DNA from 3 places in the Paraburkholderia sp. BR10872 genome. Region 2 is predicted to be linked to each of the others. Evidence: predicted binding sites of a transcription regulator. Region 2 holds the regulator's gene; each other region holds the start of a gene.
The links. Region 2 encodes LexA, which represses DNA repair genes until DNA is damaged. Its sites were predicted from a motif close to ACTGTATNNNNATACAGT; they were not measured.
Positions count from the first base shown of each region.

Region 1: dinB (DNA polymerase IV) is a predicted target of LexA. The motif match lies at 2,537-2,554, and genes of this name have one in related genera.
Region 3: AB4Y43_RS07610 (PA0069 family radical SAM protein) is a predicted target of LexA. The motif match lies at 4,349-4,366, and genes of this name have one in related genera.

Region 1 is NZ_JBFRCN010000059.1:20,771-26,457, forward strand. It holds gene AB4Y43_RS33260 (porin) at 1-306, shown strand, start outside; partial or broken gene AB4Y43_RS33265 (AraC family transcriptional regulator) at 491-694, shown strand; gene AB4Y43_RS33270 (MarR family winged helix-turn-helix transcriptional regulator) at 793-1,227, shown strand; gene AB4Y43_RS33275 (enoyl-CoA hydratase-related protein) at 1,259-2,035, opposite strand; gene dinB (DNA polymerase IV) at 2,676-3,821, shown strand; gene AB4Y43_RS33285 (phospholipase D-like domain-containing protein) at 3,891-5,666, opposite strand.
Region 2 is NZ_JBFRCN010000003.1:130,167-135,853, forward strand. It holds gene AB4Y43_RS04055 (universal stress protein) at 1-131, shown strand, start outside; gene AB4Y43_RS04060 (DUF2939 domain-containing protein) at 193-876, opposite strand; gene AB4Y43_RS04065 (hypothetical protein) at 973-1,350, opposite strand; gene lexA (transcriptional repressor LexA) at 1,415-2,065, opposite strand; gene AB4Y43_RS04075 (sulfate ABC transporter substrate-binding protein) at 2,359-3,417, shown strand; gene cysT (sulfate ABC transporter permease subunit CysT) at 3,567-4,466, shown strand; gene cysW (sulfate ABC transporter permease subunit CysW) at 4,463-5,431, shown strand; gene AB4Y43_RS04090 (sulfate/molybdate ABC transporter ATP-binding protein) at 5,434-5,687, shown strand, end outside.
Region 3 is NZ_JBFRCN010000006.1:178,135-183,821, forward strand. It holds gene rimM (ribosome maturation factor RimM) at 6-767, opposite strand; gene rpsP (30S ribosomal protein S16) at 865-1,128, opposite strand; gene AB4Y43_RS07600 (sorbosone dehydrogenase family protein) at 1,438-2,517, shown strand; gene AB4Y43_RS07605 (NINE protein) at 2,636-3,142, shown strand; gene AB4Y43_RS07610 (PA0069 family radical SAM protein) at 3,159-4,313, opposite strand; gene AB4Y43_RS07615 (Lrp/AsnC ligand binding domain-containing protein) at 4,425-4,913, opposite strand; gene AB4Y43_RS07620 (D-amino acid dehydrogenase) at 5,090-5,687, shown strand, end outside.

The sequences.
Region 1 (5,687 bases), on a different contig from region 2:
CACTTCAACGTAGTGGGCGCCCTTCTGCAGTACCAGGCAACCCCGGCGCTGTCGCTGGCTGCTGGGTACACGTACGTCTACGGTTCGGCAGCCACGCCTGCGCAAGCCGCTGAGGGCCGCACGATGGCTTCGATCAACCAGGCCTCGCTGGGTGCTACGTACGCGCTGTCGAAGCTCACGTCGGTATACGTCATGGGTGCCTACGTTCATGCTCAGGGCGCTCAGGCTTCGGCTGCTGACTTCGGCAACACGGCGTCGGGCGGCAACCAGGTTCAAGCCAACATTGGCATGTACCACCGGTTCTAATAGCAGGTTCAGAAGCTCGGGGTCGTGGACGCATTGCCCCGACAAAGAAATCCTGGCTAGTGAATTGCACCCCAAGAGTTGGACGTCGATCCAATCTTTGGGGTGTTTTTTCATTCATGATCGGCCCTGCCAGACGCATTTCGTCATCCCGCGCGCCGTTCAATAGCCGCCGTCGCCAGTCCATGCTGCGCTGATGTCTCAAATCCGGCTCGACCCAACGCGCCAGCTGCTCGGAGCACAGTGCTCCGCCACGCTGATACTCGCGAAGCTGGGCCTGCTGCAAGGCGTTCCCGCATGCACGGACCTCACCACTACGCCGTGGGTCCAAGAGGCGGGTGTACCCGTGCTCAATCAGCCGTTCGTGGCCAGTGGGATTGTCGCGACGGCCGCAAGCCATTGAACGTCTTCGCGCCCTTTCGAAAGGGTCGATCACCGCATGATATAATTCGCACGCGAACTAAATCGCACAATGTTATCTGCGCGGAAATGAAACATCGCCTCGTCTATCTATTGAACGTCGGACAGCGCCGGCTGCAACGGTGGTCGCAAACACGCGCGGCCGGAGGCGGCGTCACAGCAGCCCAGGCCGGGCTGCTGTTTTTTTTGGGTGATCGCAACGGCGCACTCATGAGCGAAGCCGCTGCTGCGCTGGATCTGGGCGCACCAGGCATGAGCGGTCTCGCTGACCGGACAGAAAAGGCAGGGTTGATCGAACGTCGGGCTGACGAGACCGATGGCCGGGTGTCGCGCCTGTGGTTGACGCAAGCAGGACGTACCGCGCGCCAAAAGTCGAAGCTTCGCATGAAAGACTTGAACGCCCGATTGACCGAAGGATTTACGGAAGCGGAGATCGACGTCGTGGCGCGGTGGCTGACCAGCCTGCAGACCAGGTTTCCGCTCGCCGAAGACGGCGACGCGTAACCTCGACCGTGGCCGGCCAGCAAGGCAGTGGCTAGTGCCGGGCAACCTTCGCGAAGTCCGGCTTGCGCTTCTCGGCAAAGGCCGCGAATGCCTCTCTTGCCTCGGCGCTCGTCAGCCGCTCCTGAAACTTCGCGCTCTCGCTGTCCATTTGCGCAACCAGGGTTTCGGCTTCGCGCATCAGCTTTTTCATGGCGCTCAGTGAACCGGCCGGCTTGGCGGCGATTCTTTCCGCCATCCTGCGCGCGTCGTCGCGTAGTTGATCCTTTGCGCAGACCTTGTTGGCGAGGCCCCACGCGACAGCGGTTTGCGCGTCGAGCGGCTCGCCCAGCGCAAACATCTCGAAGGCCCGCACGTGGCCGACGCGCAGCGGAAGCAGGTAGCTGGACGCCGCCTCGGGGACGAGCGCGAGATTGACGAACGGCGTGATCAGTTCTGCGTCTGGCGCGAGCAGGACGTAGTCGCAGTGCAGTAGAAGCGTCGTGCCAATACCGACCGCCTTGCCCTGAACCGCCGCGATGATGGACACGCTCGACTTCGCCAGGGCGTGCAAAAAGCGATGCACGTGTCGCTCACTGGGCCCCTTCCCCGATGCAATGGCTGCAAACTCGCCCACATCGTTGCCCGCGGTGAACATGTCTCCGTCCCCTTGCAGCAGCAATACGCGGACATCGCTGTCGTGCTCCGCATTCTCGATGATGTCTGCCAGCGTGCCATACATCTCGTTCGTCAATGCATTCTTCTTGTCCGGTCGGGCCAGCGTAATCGTCAGAATGCCATCGGCTTGTTCGACGTGAATCTCCGCGCTCATGTGCTCTCCTGAAATTTAGTTTTCATGCGAAGTATATAGGTAGTTCGCATGCAAAGTAAACCGGACGGTCGATGCCATGTAATTCGGGGCCTGCTCGCGAACCCTCGCTCCTGATGACGTTTGAAGGCGGAATCCGTAGCGGACCAGAATTCGACCAGGTATTCCATTCGCGACGTCGCGCCACTCCTCGCGCGCACCCAAGCTCCGTAGCATTGAAGCATTACCAAACAGACAAGCAACCGGAGGACTGAACATGCTTATTCTCACCGCTGTCGTCGTCATCGCCGCCGTGGCGATCTGGAGCGTCTACCGGCGTTTGCACCCGCGCCAGGACTGAAACATGACAGGCTGCTCCACCAGCCTGTTCGCAACAGCCCGCCGCATGGCGGGCTTTTTTTGGATTCCACAGTCAGAGCGGCGGCGTCCGCGGAAGAGCCGTTTGCGAACATCTCCGCACTCAAAAAAATATCTCCGAATCAGCTCCAGTATCCTGACAAAGTGACTGTATAAATGTACAGTTCCATTCAATTTTCCACAGGACGCACGGTGCCGTCGTCCCGCTGCTCCTGCCGCCATACCCGATGATGAGTAGCGTGCCGGTCGCGCGGAGCCATCGAGAGCTATTTTTGAGTACCAAGGCATGCCAGATGATCGGCGCATAGCCCACATCGACATGGACGCATTCTTTGCGTCGTGTGAACTTTCGCAGTATCCGGAGCTACGAGGCCAAGCCATGGTGGTTGCTGGCCGTCGCTCGGATACGCCCCGAACGAAGCCGGACGGCACTCGCGAATTCTCGCGCCTGCGCGACTATGTGGGCAGAGGTGTCCTGACGACCGCGACCTACGAGGCTCGCGCGCTCGGCGTTCATTCCGGAATGCCCGCCATGAAAGCCGCCCGGTTAGCGCCAGATGCGATTCTCCTTCCAGTGAATTTCGACCTCTACCGAACGTACTCGCGACTGTTCAAGGATGCCGTCCGGTCAATCAGTTCGAACATGGAAGACGTTGGAATCGACGAGGTCTACGCAGACGTTTCACTCACGAATGGCGATTCGGAGGCAATCGCGCGCAAGTTGAAATCCGCCGTCTTCGAAGCAACCAATCTCACATGCTCCGTCGGTATCGCGCCAAACAAGCTGCTCGCCAAGCTGTGCTCCGATATGCAAAAGCCGGACGGAATCACAATCCTGACGCCGGAGGACGTGCAATCCAGGATTTGGCCAATGGCCGCAAACAAGATCAACGGCGTTGGCCCCAAGGCGGCCGCCAAGCTTGCGTCTTTTGGAATCACGACCATCGGTGAGATCGCTGCGCGCGACGAGCACTGGCTCATCGAAAACTTCGGACGAAGCTACGGGGCGTGGCTTCGCAGAGTTTCACACGGACTAGATGACAGGCCGGTGGTGACGTATAGCGAGCCCGTCTCGATGAGTCGCGAAACCACATTCGAGCGCGATCTGCACGCGGTGCGGCATCGACAGGAACTGGGCGCAGCGTTTACCCGCCTATGCGAACAGGTGGCGCTCGACCTCCAGCGAAAAGGCTATCTGGCCAGGAAGATCGGCATCAAGCTGCGCTTTAATGACTTCAAGACTGTCACGCGTGACGTCACGCTTCCCGAGCCTATTGATGACGCGAAAGCGTTGCGGCGCGCGGCGACTGAGTGCCTGAAAAGAGTCGAACTCGTTAAATCCATCAGGCTGCTAGGGGTGAAGGCCGGCAACCTCCAACACACCGGAGAAGCTTCCAGTAACGAGTCGCCTCAATTCACGCTGGATTTTTAGCCGGCAACGCGCAGCCGCCTCGTCGTGCGAGGCGTGCGCGGTGACTTCGCAAACACAGAAGCGAATGCATCAACTGGCCGGCTCCGATGCCAACGCAATCCGCGCCTTCTCCTCCGGACTATTCGCCTTGTAATACTTGTCGGCCCACTCGCGGTCGGGCTGCAGCAACAGCCGTTGCACGGTTCTATGCTGCTGCTCCTCGATGCCAACGGCGCGCGCACGATAGTGCTCGTACAACCGCATGAATTCAGCGAGGTAAATGGCGGCGATTCGCTTGTCTTTTATTTCGAGCAGATTCTCGTCGTTGAAATGCTCGGAGTTGTTGCTCATGTTGGCCGAGCCCGTGTAGACAATCGGATTGTCTCCTTCGGCGTCGATGACGATGAACTTATGGTGGATAATGACCGGCGCGTAACTGGGCGCGACTTCGCCGGGAAAGAGGCGGAGCTCGGGTTCGAAACCTTCAGGCACGGTCGCCGGGGAAAAGTACGATGCATCGATGACGTCGCGGTTTTCCCTGCTTCGATGATAGAGCGCGAGGTTTACCAGCGCAGTCGTACTCACTGCCTCTCCCGCTTTTTGCGCCTCTTGCGCATTCTCAGCGGACTTTTCGCTGATATTGTTGACAAGGCCGAACATCATGAGCCCCTTGTCGCCGGCGGCAAAGCAGGCGTCGCGAAGCGGTTCGTCTGTCGGCATGAAGAGGCAGAACAAAACCGAATGCTGCGCCTTTCCTATCGCTTCGACGATGGTATCGATCTGGGTACGTCTGGTTTTCGTTTCCGGAGAGAAGCAAACGCGCACGGCTGCGCTTCCCACCGTCACGGAATCGGACCAGCCATTCGTGAGTTCGGCGGTCTGGTTGATCGGCGGATTGCCGGCGATGGCTTTCGTTCTGTCGTCGTACAGTTTCGCGAGGTCTGCCGAATCGAACAGATGAAGTACGTTGGCCTGCTCCGTAATGCCTTCTGTCGTGAAATTCGCAGAACCCGCAACCACGAATGCCGGGTTGCCTTGCCGATCGCCCCTATCCGTCACGATGAGCTTGTCGTGCATGATGTGCGTCTTGTCACGCGGGCAGAACGTCACGACGTTGCCCAGTTCATCGACCGTGGGTTGATTGGGCGATGCAGCGGGCGCTTTGCCTTTTTCGCGAACCCGATGCGAGTCGTATACGACGGCGACATTGGCTTTGCCGTGAGCGGATCCGAACTCCTTGAACGCCGGGATCGCCCAAAGCGGGTCGGTCAGGTGATAGACGGCTGCTGCAGCGCGCGACGCGTCCTGGAATATTTCCTTGAACACGAGCTGCATATCGTTGGCGAGCCACGTACGAAGTTCAAACGCCTGTGCGGCCGGCGGCGCGGTATGCGGATCGATTCCCATCGCCTTCACTTGTCGTGCGAAAGCCTGCGAGCTCACCACCGCGCGGTTGAACCAGGTACCCACGCCGTCTTCGATATGCGCCGGTAACGTGACCTCACACGAACTCGCCTCTGCGTTCAGCAGATTCAGATTGTCCGGCGTACCGACTACCGGGTAGATGGTGTACCTGAATTGCTTGCCTCTGTCGGCTTCCTCGATGCGCGCGTCCCACCACATGAATTTTTGAATCGGCGCGATATTCGAAGGCGCATCGGGTTTACCGTCCGGCACGGGCCCCTTGAACGTGATTCGATTAGGGAGCCAGCTGCTCGTCTCATGGGATTTACCGTCCGGGCTAGTGAAGCCCGGGGCGCGTTCAATAGCGAAACCGAGGAAGTCGGCACGTGTCGCACCGTCCGGCCAGTCGAGCGCGAGTAAAACCAGCGTCGGGGAGAGATAGCTGCGGACCTTCGTCGACATCGTTCACCTCTGCTGTATTAG
Region 2 (5,687 bases):
GCTGCCGCACAGGGCTCTCGCGTTGGTGGATGGGCGCCGGCAACACGCCGCTGCTCGACCGCGTTTCGTGCAGCATTCTCGTGGCGTGTTCGTCGGCGGCTGAGGAAAAGCAGCAGCAAGCCGCCGCGTAGGGGATCAAGCGGGCCGGCTCGCCTGGAACCGGCCTGTTAGCGCTGCCACTGCCGATCTGTCTCAGTTCGAGACGTTTCCTTCGCTTAGCTCGACCGCCGAGAGCTTCCACGAGAAGAGCCCGTGACGCTGCAGAATGGCGGCGTAGTGCTCGCCCGTACTGCCGCGGTCCCACGTGAGCGCGAACTCATTGAGGCCGCGATAGCCCGCCGTGGTCACCGGCCGCGCCTCGGGCGCGGGGGTGCCGGATACGGCCGGGGCCGGTGGCGCGGCGGAGGCGGCTGCCGATTGCGGCGGCTCTGCCGATTGCGCGGATGGCGCGCCGGATTCCGCTGGCGGCGGCGCGTGTGGCCGGTCGCCGGGCTTGCCCGTCGGCGGCATACCATCGAGCAGGGCGGCCACGCCTTCCGGTGTGGCGTAGGCATCCACGAGCGGACTAATCAGTGCCGCGCCAATTACGGCGCCGAGGATCAGCAACGGATTGCTGCTGTGCTGCCCCTCGACGCGCCGGTGCAGCATCTCGCCCACCTGCTGTTTCAGGCTCAGGCGCAGCGCAGGGTAATCGACGTATTCGTTGAGCGCGACGGCGTCACGCGCGTCGGCCGCGGCTTTCATGTGTTTCACCGCGATATAGGGCGACGCATAGGCGTAGCCGATCGCGGCAACGACCATTGCGACGGCGACCGTGATCGCAACGGGCTTTTTCCAGCCTTGGGTCTTGCGCGGGGTAGAGAGAGATTCCGTCATCGGCATAGGGCAAATCGTTTAAACACGGTGTTGACCGCAAACCGGGCCAAACGATCCCGCCCGTAACCTCTTCTCACATTTGGGCAGCGTTGCTGCTTACTTCGCGAGTGCCGCGGGCAGGTCGCTGTGCTGCTCGGCGATGCAGCGGTCGATTGCGCGGCAAACCGCGTCGACCGTGCCGACTAGGATGAGCCGCGACGGACCCTGATAGACGCGCACGGGCGCGCGGCGCATGGGCTGTTCGGTGTTGAGCGTGCTGTTGAGCGACACGCGCGCAAACGCCGGCTGTGCCGAGGGCAGCACGGGCAGGTCGGCTGTGCTGGCCGCCTCCATCTCAGGCGAGTCTTCGAAGAGCGAGCCGCTCAGTGCGGCAGCCGAACCGCGGACTTCGCGGACCGCGCACGAGGCGATTCCACGGAGATGGCGAAGGCGGCCGAATTGGCGGAAGGGCAGCAGGCGGGCAAGACGTTCCATGACTCTCTCCAGGTATGCGCAGATGGTGCGCAAACAATATGCAAACCGCGCTGAGACGGATTCCTTAGAATTCGGTGGGGCGGATCAGCCCGACCGCGATGCCTTCGAGCGCGAATTCCGCGCTGCCGGCCTCGACGAATATATTGTCGTAATCGGGGTTCTCGGCGATGAGCTCGAGCCCGTTCGGACGGCGCTTCAGGCGCTTGACGGTGACGTCGTCGCCGAGGCGCGCCACGATGATCTGGCCGTCTTTCGCTTCGGCCTTTTTCTGCACGGCGAGCAGGTCGCCGTCGAGGATGCCGGCGTCGCGCATGGAAAGGCCGCGCACCTTCAACAGGTAGTCGGGGCGGCTCGAGAAGAGCGCCGGGTCGCACATGTAGTTCTGCGAGATGTGCTCCTGCGCGAGGATCGGGCTACCCGCAGCGACGCGGCCGACGAGCGGCAGCGAGAGCTGCATGATGCTCGGGTGCGGGAGCGTGAACTGGTGCGGCAGGTCGTCGGGCCCCGGCACGAGGCGGATGCCGCGCGAGGCGCCCGCAGCCAGTTCGATCACGCCCTTGCGCGCCAGCGCACGCAGATGCTCCTCCGCGGAGTTGGCGGAGCTGAAGCCGAGTTCCGCCGCGATCTCGGCGCGCGTGGGCGGAAAGCCTGTGCGCTCGATGGCCCGGCGAACCAGATCGAAAACCTGCTGCTGTCGTGCGGTGAGTTTGGTCATGGCGCCACTGTATGTTTGAACAGGTAACTGTATTTTTATACAGTACTCGCCACTTTTCAAGTGTTACTTGAAGTTCATCGACTGAACGTTGCCATCAGGCCGTTTTCCCGTGTTTGCGCGGATGAAGCCACGCTTTAACAGCGACTTCCTCTGTCCTTACCACTTTTGCGTATTAAAAAATAAGAAAACATCATTTTTAATAATGTAAGGAGATCGCTAGACTGGCCTCCATCGTTAGCTGCAGTTTCATCAATGAGCGCAAACGAGCACACACGAGAACGGAGAACAGATAGATGGGCACGACACATACGGGGCGCGCGGGCTGGCTGAAAACACTGGCGGCAAAACTGGTCATCGGCGTTGCGCCGCTCGTCGGCGTCACGGCGATGGCGGCTATGGTGCCGCTGGCCGCTCACGCGGATACATCGCTGCTCAACGTCTCCTACGATCCGACGCGCGAGCTGTACCAGGACATCAACGAAGCCTTCATCAAGCAGTGGAAGGCGAAGACGGGCGAAACGCTCACCATCAAACAGTCGCATGGCGGCTCGGGCGCACAGGCGCGCTCGGTGCTCGACGGTCTGCAGGCCGACGTCGCGACGCTCGCGCTGGCATGGGACATCGACGCGCTCGCCAACAAGGGCATCGTCGCGAAGGACTGGCAAAAGCGCCTGCCCGACAACGCCTCGCCATACACGTCGACCATCGTGTTCCTCGTGCGCAAGGGCAACCCCAGGCACATCAAGGACTGGGACGATCTGACCAAGCCGGGTGTCTCGATCGTCACGCCGAATCCGAAGACCTCGGGCGGCGCGCGCTGGAACTATCTCGCGGCGTGGGCGTATGCGCTGCACCAGCCGGGCGGCAACGAGCAGAAGGCGAAGGACTTTGTCACGAAGCTCTACAAGAACGCGGGCGTGCTCGACTCGGGCGCGCGGGGAGCCACGACGAGCTTCGTGCAGCGCGGCATCGGCGATGTGCTGATCGCATGGGAAAACGAAGCATTTCTCTCGCTCAAGGAGTTCGGCCCGGACAAGTTCGAGATCGTGGTGCCTTCGGTGAGCATTCTGGCTGAGCCGCCGGTTGCCGTGGTGGACAAGGTCGTCGACAAGAAGGGCACGCGCAAGGAGGCCGAAGCCTACCTGCAGTTCCTCTATAGCGAAGAGGGCCAGGAGATCGCCGCGAAGAACTTCTACCGTCCGCGTTCGGACAAGGTCCCAGCGGCGCTCACGGCGAAGTTTCCGAAGCTCAAGCTCTACACGGTCGACGACACGTTCGGCGGCTGGCCCAACGCGCAGAAGACGCATTTCGCGGATGGCGGCGTGTTCGATTCGATCTATCAGCCGCAGTAAAGCTGTCGAGCAGTCAAGCAGCAGGCGGTCAAGCAGTAAGCGGTCCGCATAACGACGTGACCGCATAACAACGAAGCGCGCCTCCGGGCGCGCTTTTCGGCGCGAATCTGCAACGCACGAATCGCGCAACCCATGTCTGGACGATGAGCATGACAACGTTTCGATTGCGCAAGCCCAGTGCGCTGCCTGGCTTCGGTTTGACGCTTGGCATCACGGTGGCCTATCTGAGCCTCGTGGTGCTCATTCCGCTTGCCGCCACCTTTCTCAAGACGGCGACACTCGACTGGAGCCAGTTCGTGCGCGCCGTGTGGTCGCCGCGCGTGATCGCGTCGTACCGGCTCACGTTCACCGCCGCGCTCGGCGGGGCGCTGATCAACGCGGTATTCGGCTTCCTGCTCGCGTGGGTGCTCGTGCGCTATACGTTTCCGTTCAAACGGGTGATCGATGCGCTCGTCGATCTGCCGTTCGCGCTCCCGACTTCCGTGGCGGGCATTTCGCTCGCCGCCGTGTATGCCGGCAACGGCTGGATCGGCCAGTTCCTGCAGCCGCTCGGTCTGAAGATCGCCTTCACGCCGCTCGGCGTGCTCGTGGCGCTGACCTTCATCGGCTTGCCGTTCGTCGTGCGCACGGTGCAGCCGGTGCTCGAGGACTTCGAGCGCGAACAGGAAGAGGCCGCTGCGTGCCTCGGCGCCTCGCGCTGGCTCACGTTCCGCCGTGTCGTGCTGCCCGCGGTGCTGCCGGCGCTCCTCACGGGTTTCGCGCTCGCGTTCGCGCGTGCGCTGGGCGAGTACGGCTCGGTCATCTTCATCGCCGGCAACGTGCCGATGAAGTCGGAGATCACGTCGCTGCTCATCATCACCAAGCTCGAGCAGTACGACTATGCGGGCGCAACGGCGCTTGCCGTGATGATGCTCTGCGTCTCGTTTGTCATGCTGCTGCTCATCAATTCGCTGCAGTGGTATTTGCAGCGCCGCACGAGCCGGGGTGTAACGGCCGGCAGCGCGCCGAGTGCCGTGGTGGGCGCAACCGTCGCGGGAGGTGCGCAATGAGCACGCTGCCGCAACAACGAAGCACGCGCCGGCCGGACCCGGTCACCGAATCACCGTGGGTGCGCTGGCTGCTGACCGGCATTGCGCTCGCGTTTCTCGCGCTGTTTCTCGTGGTGCCGCTCGTCGCGGTGTTCTGGCAGGCGCTGTCGAAGGGTATCGGCTTCTACTTCACGTCGCTCGTCGATCCCGACGCGCTCTCCGCGATCAAGCTCACGCTCATCACCGCGGCGATCGCGGTGCCGTTGAATCTGGGCTTCGGCCTCGCGGCGTCGTGGGCGATCGCGAAGTTCGAGTTTCGCGGCAAGGCGCTGCTCACCACGCTGATCGACCTGCCGTTTTCAGTTTCGCCCGTGATTTCAGGTCTCATCTACGTGCTGCTGTTCGGCGCGCAGGGCTGGCTCGGGCCGTGGCTCGAAGACCGCAACGTGCAGATCATCTTCGCGGTGCCGGGTATCGTGCTCGCCACCATCTTCGTGACGTTCCCGTTCGTCGCGCGCGAGCTGATTCCGCTGATGCAGGCGCAGGGCAACGACGAAGAAGAGGCCGCCCACGTGCTGGGCGCCTCGGGCTGGCAGATGTTCCGCCGCGTGACGCTGCCCAATATCCGCTGGGGTCTGCTGTACGGCGTGATTCTCTGCAACGCGCGCGCCATGGGCGAGTTCGGCGCGGTGTCGGTGGTGTCGGGTCATATTCGCGGCCAGACCGACACGATGCCGCTGCACGTCGAGATTCTTTACAACGAGTACAACTTCGCGGCGGCGTTCGCCGTGGCATCGCTGCTCGCGTTGCTCGCGCTCGTCACGCTCGGCCTGAAGCTGCTCGCGGAGCGCCGCCTTTCGGCGGAACTGCGCGGCGCGGACGAGATTCCCGCCTACGCCGGCCCGCAACCCGTGGCCGTGCAACATGTTTCACAACACGCAGCGCCTCGCGCCGTGCGCCAACCGATTCAAGTAGGGGAGCAGTAAACATGGGCATCACCGTCAGCAATCTGCACAAGCGCTTCGGCGACTTCACCGCCCTCGACAACGTCTCGCTCGACTTTCCGCCGGGCGAGCTGGTTGCGCTGCTCGGACCTTCCGGTTGTGGCAAGACCACGCTCCTGCGCGTCATTGCGGGCCTCGAATACGCCGACGCGGGCCAGGTCGTGCTGCAAGGCCAGGACGTGGGCGAGGTGGGCGCGCGCGAGCGCCAGGTGGGCTTCGTGTTCCAGCATTACGCACT
Region 3 (5,687 bases), on a different contig from region 2:
GCTGCTTAGTAGTCGGCTTCCCAGTCGACGACGATACGCTTCGCCGCCAGGTCCACCGTCTTCACGAACACGCCTACAAACGGGATCAGGCGCTCGCCGGTGGCCGGCTTGCCATCCTTGTCCGTAGACGCATACGTGACACGCAACACCGATTGCGCGCCATTGTCGATCAGGTCGGCAACCTTGCCGAGCTCGACGCCCGCCTCATTGGCGACATCGAGGCCGATCAGGTCGACCCAGTAATATTCATCGGCTGCGGGCGCCGGGAATTCGGCCCGGCTCACGTACACGCGCGCGCCGCGCAACAGCAGCGCGGCATCGCGGTCGGCCACGCCCGAAAGCTGGCCAACGACGCTGTCACCATGAACCTTGGCGCTCACGCGCACCGCGCAATGACGCTCGCGATGCGCCTGACCCTCGCGGCCCTTGAGGAGCCACCAGCGTTTAGCGGAAAGCAGCGCCTGGCTATCCTGCGCGTGCGGCGCGATCTTCAGCCAGCCCTTGAGACCGTAGGCGTCGATCACGGCGCCGACTTCAACGGCGTCGGCAGGCCAACTCGCCTCGGTTTCGGCGCGCAGGCCACCGGCTGTCCCGGTTGCGGGCGCAGCTTTCGCGGCGCTCTCGCGCGCAGGCTTGCGCACGAACGCACCAAAGGACGGCGCGCCGCGGGCGGCAGCCTTGCCGGCGCCGCTGGCTGCAACTTCGGGCGCCCCGCTTTCCGACGCGTCGTTCGCCTCTACGGCAGATTTGGCGTCATGCGCGGACATCGGCACCCCTTGCGACCAGCTTGATATTGCATACGCGGATCATGCAGCGCGTACACAGGTGAAACACGGACAACAGACTGAAAAGACGCTTAAAGACTTAAGCAGCCGGCGCAGCGGCGGCGGTCTTTTGCGCTTCCTTCACGAGGCGCTCGACGGCCGGCGACATTTGCGCGCCGTTTTCCTTCCAGTACGTCACGCGATCTTGAGCGATACGCAGCGTTTCACCCTTGGTAGCGACCGGGTTGTAGAAGCCCACTCGCTCGATGAAACGGCCGTCGCGACGGTTGCGCGAGTCGGTTGCGACGATGTTGTAGAACGGGCGCTTCTTCGAGCCGCCGCGTGCCAGACGGATGATGACCATACGAAAATCCTTGAAAACCGGGGGTTCGGGACTACTGAAACATGCGATTATAGCCCGAAACCGGAGGCATAACAAACACTTAACGGGAAATTGCACGCCGGCGCGCGGAAAGCGGCGAGACAAAGCGGTCAAACTGCGGCTCATGCCCACGATGGGCGGGCCCTGGAGCGAATTGTGGCGACTTTCAGACGACTCGTGCAATGGCCGCGTCGCGTTTGTGGCGGCGGCGTGGGTGGCAGCTCCTTTTTTCCGGTGTCTCGCGAGTCGGCCCGACGCTTTGCAGCGGCGTGTCTCGCCTTTGCCGCCGCCCTGCTCGCGGCGCCGTTCGCTCAAGCGGCGCTTCCCATCGAGCGCATCAAGCTGCCGCCGGGCTTCCACATCGAGGTGCTGTCCGCCGACTTGCCCGGTGCGCGCGAAATGACGCTGTCAGGCAACGGCACCCTCCTGTATGTGGGGAGTACGGACGGCGACGTCTACGCGCTCGAACTCAAGGACGGCAAAGCCATCAAGCGCCATATCGTGGCCTCGGGACTGACGATGCCGGTGGGCGTGGCCTGGCGCAACGGCGCATTGTACGTTTCAGCGGTGTCGTCTATCGTGCGGCTCGACGACATCGACCGTCATCTCGACGATCCGCCCAAAGCCGTCGTCGTCACGGATTCGCTGCCCGCCGAGCGCCACCACGGCTGGAAGTTCATCGCCTTCGGCCCCGACGGCAAGCTCTACGTGCCGCAAGGCGCGCCGTGCAACGTCTGTCTGCCGGTCAGCGACCCGCAGCGCGTGCATTTCGCGATGATCGGGCGCATGGAGCCCGACGGCTCGCACTACGAGACCATCGCCCGCGGCGTGCGCAACACGGTCGGCTTCGCGTGGCATCCGCAGACGCATGAGCTCTGGTTCACCGACAACGGCCGGGACATGCTCGGCGACGACATCCCCGACGACAAGCTCAACCGCCTCGCGCACGTGGGCGAGGACTTCGGCTTTCCCTATTGCCACGGCGGCAATGTCGCCGACCCCGAGTTCGGCGCAGGCCATCCGTGCAGCAGCTTCACGCCCCCGGTCCTCAAGCTCGGCGCGCATGTGGCGTCGCTTGGCATGCGCTTCTATACCGGTTCGATGTTCCCGGCTGACTATAAGAACTGCATTTTCATCGCCGAGCACGGCTCGTGGAACCGCAGCAAGAAGGTCGGCTATCGCGTGGTGCGCGTGATCGCCAACCCAGACGGCACGAACGCACGCCAGGAAGTGTTCGCGCAGGGCTGGCTCAATTCAGACGAGACCCAATGGGGCCGCCCCGCCGACGTGCTGCCGCTGCCCGACGGATCGCTCCTCGTCAGCGACGACTATGCGGGCGCGATCTATCGCGTGACCTACACGAAACCGTGACGCGGCCGTCACATCGAAGCTGCAGACAAGTGCCGGGCATAAGCGTGCGCTTGTGCTGCAAGCGCGTCGTGCGGCATACAATGCCCGGCGGCCCGTGCGCGTTCGACGTAATGCGCTCATGGCGGCCGACGCCCACGTTTTGCCCGAGCCCATGCCCAACGACAAGAACCTCGCACGCTTTCGCTCCAAGACGCTCACCGCCGCCCTCGCCTTCCTGTTTGGCAGTCTCGGCGCCCACCGCTTCTACCTGTATGGCCCGCGCGACGTGTGGGGCTGGGCGCATTTGTTGGGCACGCTCCTCGGCATTCCGGGCGTGATGCTGCTCGTCGCCACCGAGCGCGCCTCGATTCCTGGCTGGGTGCTCGCCGTGATCGGCGCGGTGTCCGTCCTCTCGGCGTTTCTGGCGGCAATCGTCTACGGACTTCGCCCCGACGCCAAATGGGACGCGCAGTTCAACGCCGCGTTCGTGGAGAAAGGCCGCACGAGCCGCTCGGGCTGGACGGTGATTTTCGTCGTGATCTTCTCGCTGCTGATTGGCGCGTTCCTGCTGATGACGGGACTCGCACTCTCGTTTCAAACGTACTTCGAGTCGCAAGTCGAGGCCGCGAAGGCGCTCTCGCAGTAAATCGCGCAGTAACGGCTCAGAACAGGTCGAGCTGAGGCTTCTCGCGCACGGTCTTCGACTGCACGAACGCCGACATGTCCAGAATGCCGTGGCGCCGCTCGTTGAGCCCGAGGCGCCGCACGGCATGATGAAAGCGCTGCTTGAGCAGGTCGGCCCACAGCCCCGTTCCCTTCATGCGCTGCGAAAACGCCGATTCGTAGTCTTTGCCGCCGCGCATGTCGCGCACGCGGCTCATCACGCGCTCGGCGCGCTGCGGGAAGTGCGCCGCCAGCCAGTCCTGGAACAGCGGCGCGACCTCCCACGGCAAACGCAGCACGATGTAACTCGCGCTTGTCGCACCGGCCTCGGCGCAGGCTTCGAGCACGCGCTCCATGTCGGGCTCGGTCACGAACGGAATCACGGGTGCGATGCTCACGCCGACCGGCACACCGGCTTCGGCGAGCGTGCGGATGGTACGCAGCCGCCGCGCGGGTGTCGCCGCACGCGGTTCGAGCGAGCGGGCGATATCGGCGTCGAGTGTGGTGATCGTGATTGCCGCCATGAACTGCTGGCGCGCGGCCATCGGCGCGAGCAGGTCGAGATCGCGCTCGATCAGCGAGGATTTCGTGATGGCCGCGAACGGATGCTGCCGTTCCGCCAGCACTTCGACCACGCGGCGTGTGATGCGCAGGTCGCGCTCCACCGGTTGCCAGGCGTCGGTATTCACGCCCAGCGCAATCGGCTCGGGCTCGTACGACGGCTTGGCGATTTCCCGCGCGAGCAACTCCGCCGCATTGACCTTGGCGTAGATTCGGCTCTCGAAATCGAGCCCCGGCGAAAGGCCGAGATAACTGTGCGTAGGCCGCGCAAAGCAATAGATACAGCCGTGCTCGCAGCCGCGATACGGATTGAGCGAGACGTTGAATGGAATGTCCGGCGACTGGTTGCGTGTGAGGATGCTCTTCGCGCGCTCTTCGAAGACTTCGGTGCGCAGCCTGGGCTCGCCGGTTTCATCGCCATCACCATCGCGCTCCCCGCCGACACCCGTGGGCTGCCAGCCGTCGTCGAACGCTTCGCGCTGGTCGACTTCGTAGCGCCCTTGCAGGTTCGTGACCGCCCCGCGCCCCTTGCGCGCCGTGGGCGGCGCAACGGGATACCAGGCGTCGGGATCGGGGTGATGGGAATCAGTCACGGGTAGAGAAAATGGACAAAAAGACGCGGATCGATACTGTATAAATATACAGTATCGATCCGCGTTGTCGAGTCCTAAAAACGGGGCCGCCTTCAGCCCGCTGTTACCCGTTCATTCCCCCACGGCGATGGTCAGCGTCTCCTTGATCTCTTCCATCACCACGTAGCTCTTCGACTGCACGGCGCCCGGCAGTTGCAGCAGGATGTCGCCGAGCAGCTTGCGGTAGTCGGCCATCTCGCCGATGCGCGCCTTGATGAGATAGTCGAAGTCGCCCGAGACGAGATGGCATTCGAGCACTTCGGGAATCTTCTGCACCTCGCGGCGGAACTGGTCGAACATGTTGCCGCTCTTGTGATCGAGCGTGATCTCCACGAACACGAGCAGCGCCGCACCCAGCACCGAGGGATTCACACGCGCGAAGTAACCCGTGATCACGCCGTCGCGCTCCATGCGCTTGACGCGCTCGATGCACGGTGTGACCGAGAGCCCGACCTGCTCCGCGAGGTCCTTCATCGCCATGCGGCCGTCCTCCTGGAGCAGCTTCAGGATGCGGTGATCGAGCCGGTCGAGCGCGCGGACCGGTTGGCGCTGCGTTCTCATGATTTCTTCCCGAAAATCTGAAAAATACGATAACAAAACCTGGACATACAACAATAGCATAGCTACAAATACTGGCTACACCCGGATTTTCATGCCTTCTTCCCTATCGGTGCCAAAAGACGGCTTCCAAGGGCCCGGCAACGCGGCGTAGCTCAACGAAACTATATGGAGCAGCTATGCGAGTCGTCGTGTTGGGCAGTGGTGTGGTCGGTGTGGCCAGCGCCTGGTATCTCGCCCGCGCGGGCCACGAAGTCACGGTGATCGACCGCGAGGCCGGTCCCGCGCTCGAAACCAGTTTTGCCAATGCCGGACAGATCTCGCCGGGCTACGCCGCACCGTGGGCCGCGCCGGGCGTGCCGCTCAAGGCGATCAAGTGGATGTTCGAGAAGCACGCGCCGCTCGCCATTCGTCTGGACGGCACGAAGTTCCAGCTGCAGTGGATGTGGCAGATGCTGCAGAACTGCACGGCTGAACGCTACGCGCTCAACAAAGGCCGCATGGTGCGTCTCGCGGAATACAGCCGCGACTGCCTGCAGGCGTTGCGCGCCGACACGGGCATTCAGTATGAAGGCCGCACGGGCGGCACGCTTCAGGTGTTCCGCACGCAGCAGCAGTTCGAAGGCGCAGCGAAGGACATCGCCGTGCTCAAGGACGCGAACGTTCCGTACGAACTGCTCACCGCAGCCGAACTCGGCCGCGCAGAACCGGCGCTCGCCGCGGTGTCGGGCAAGCTCACCGGCGGCCTGCGTCTGCCCGGCGACGAAACCGGCGACT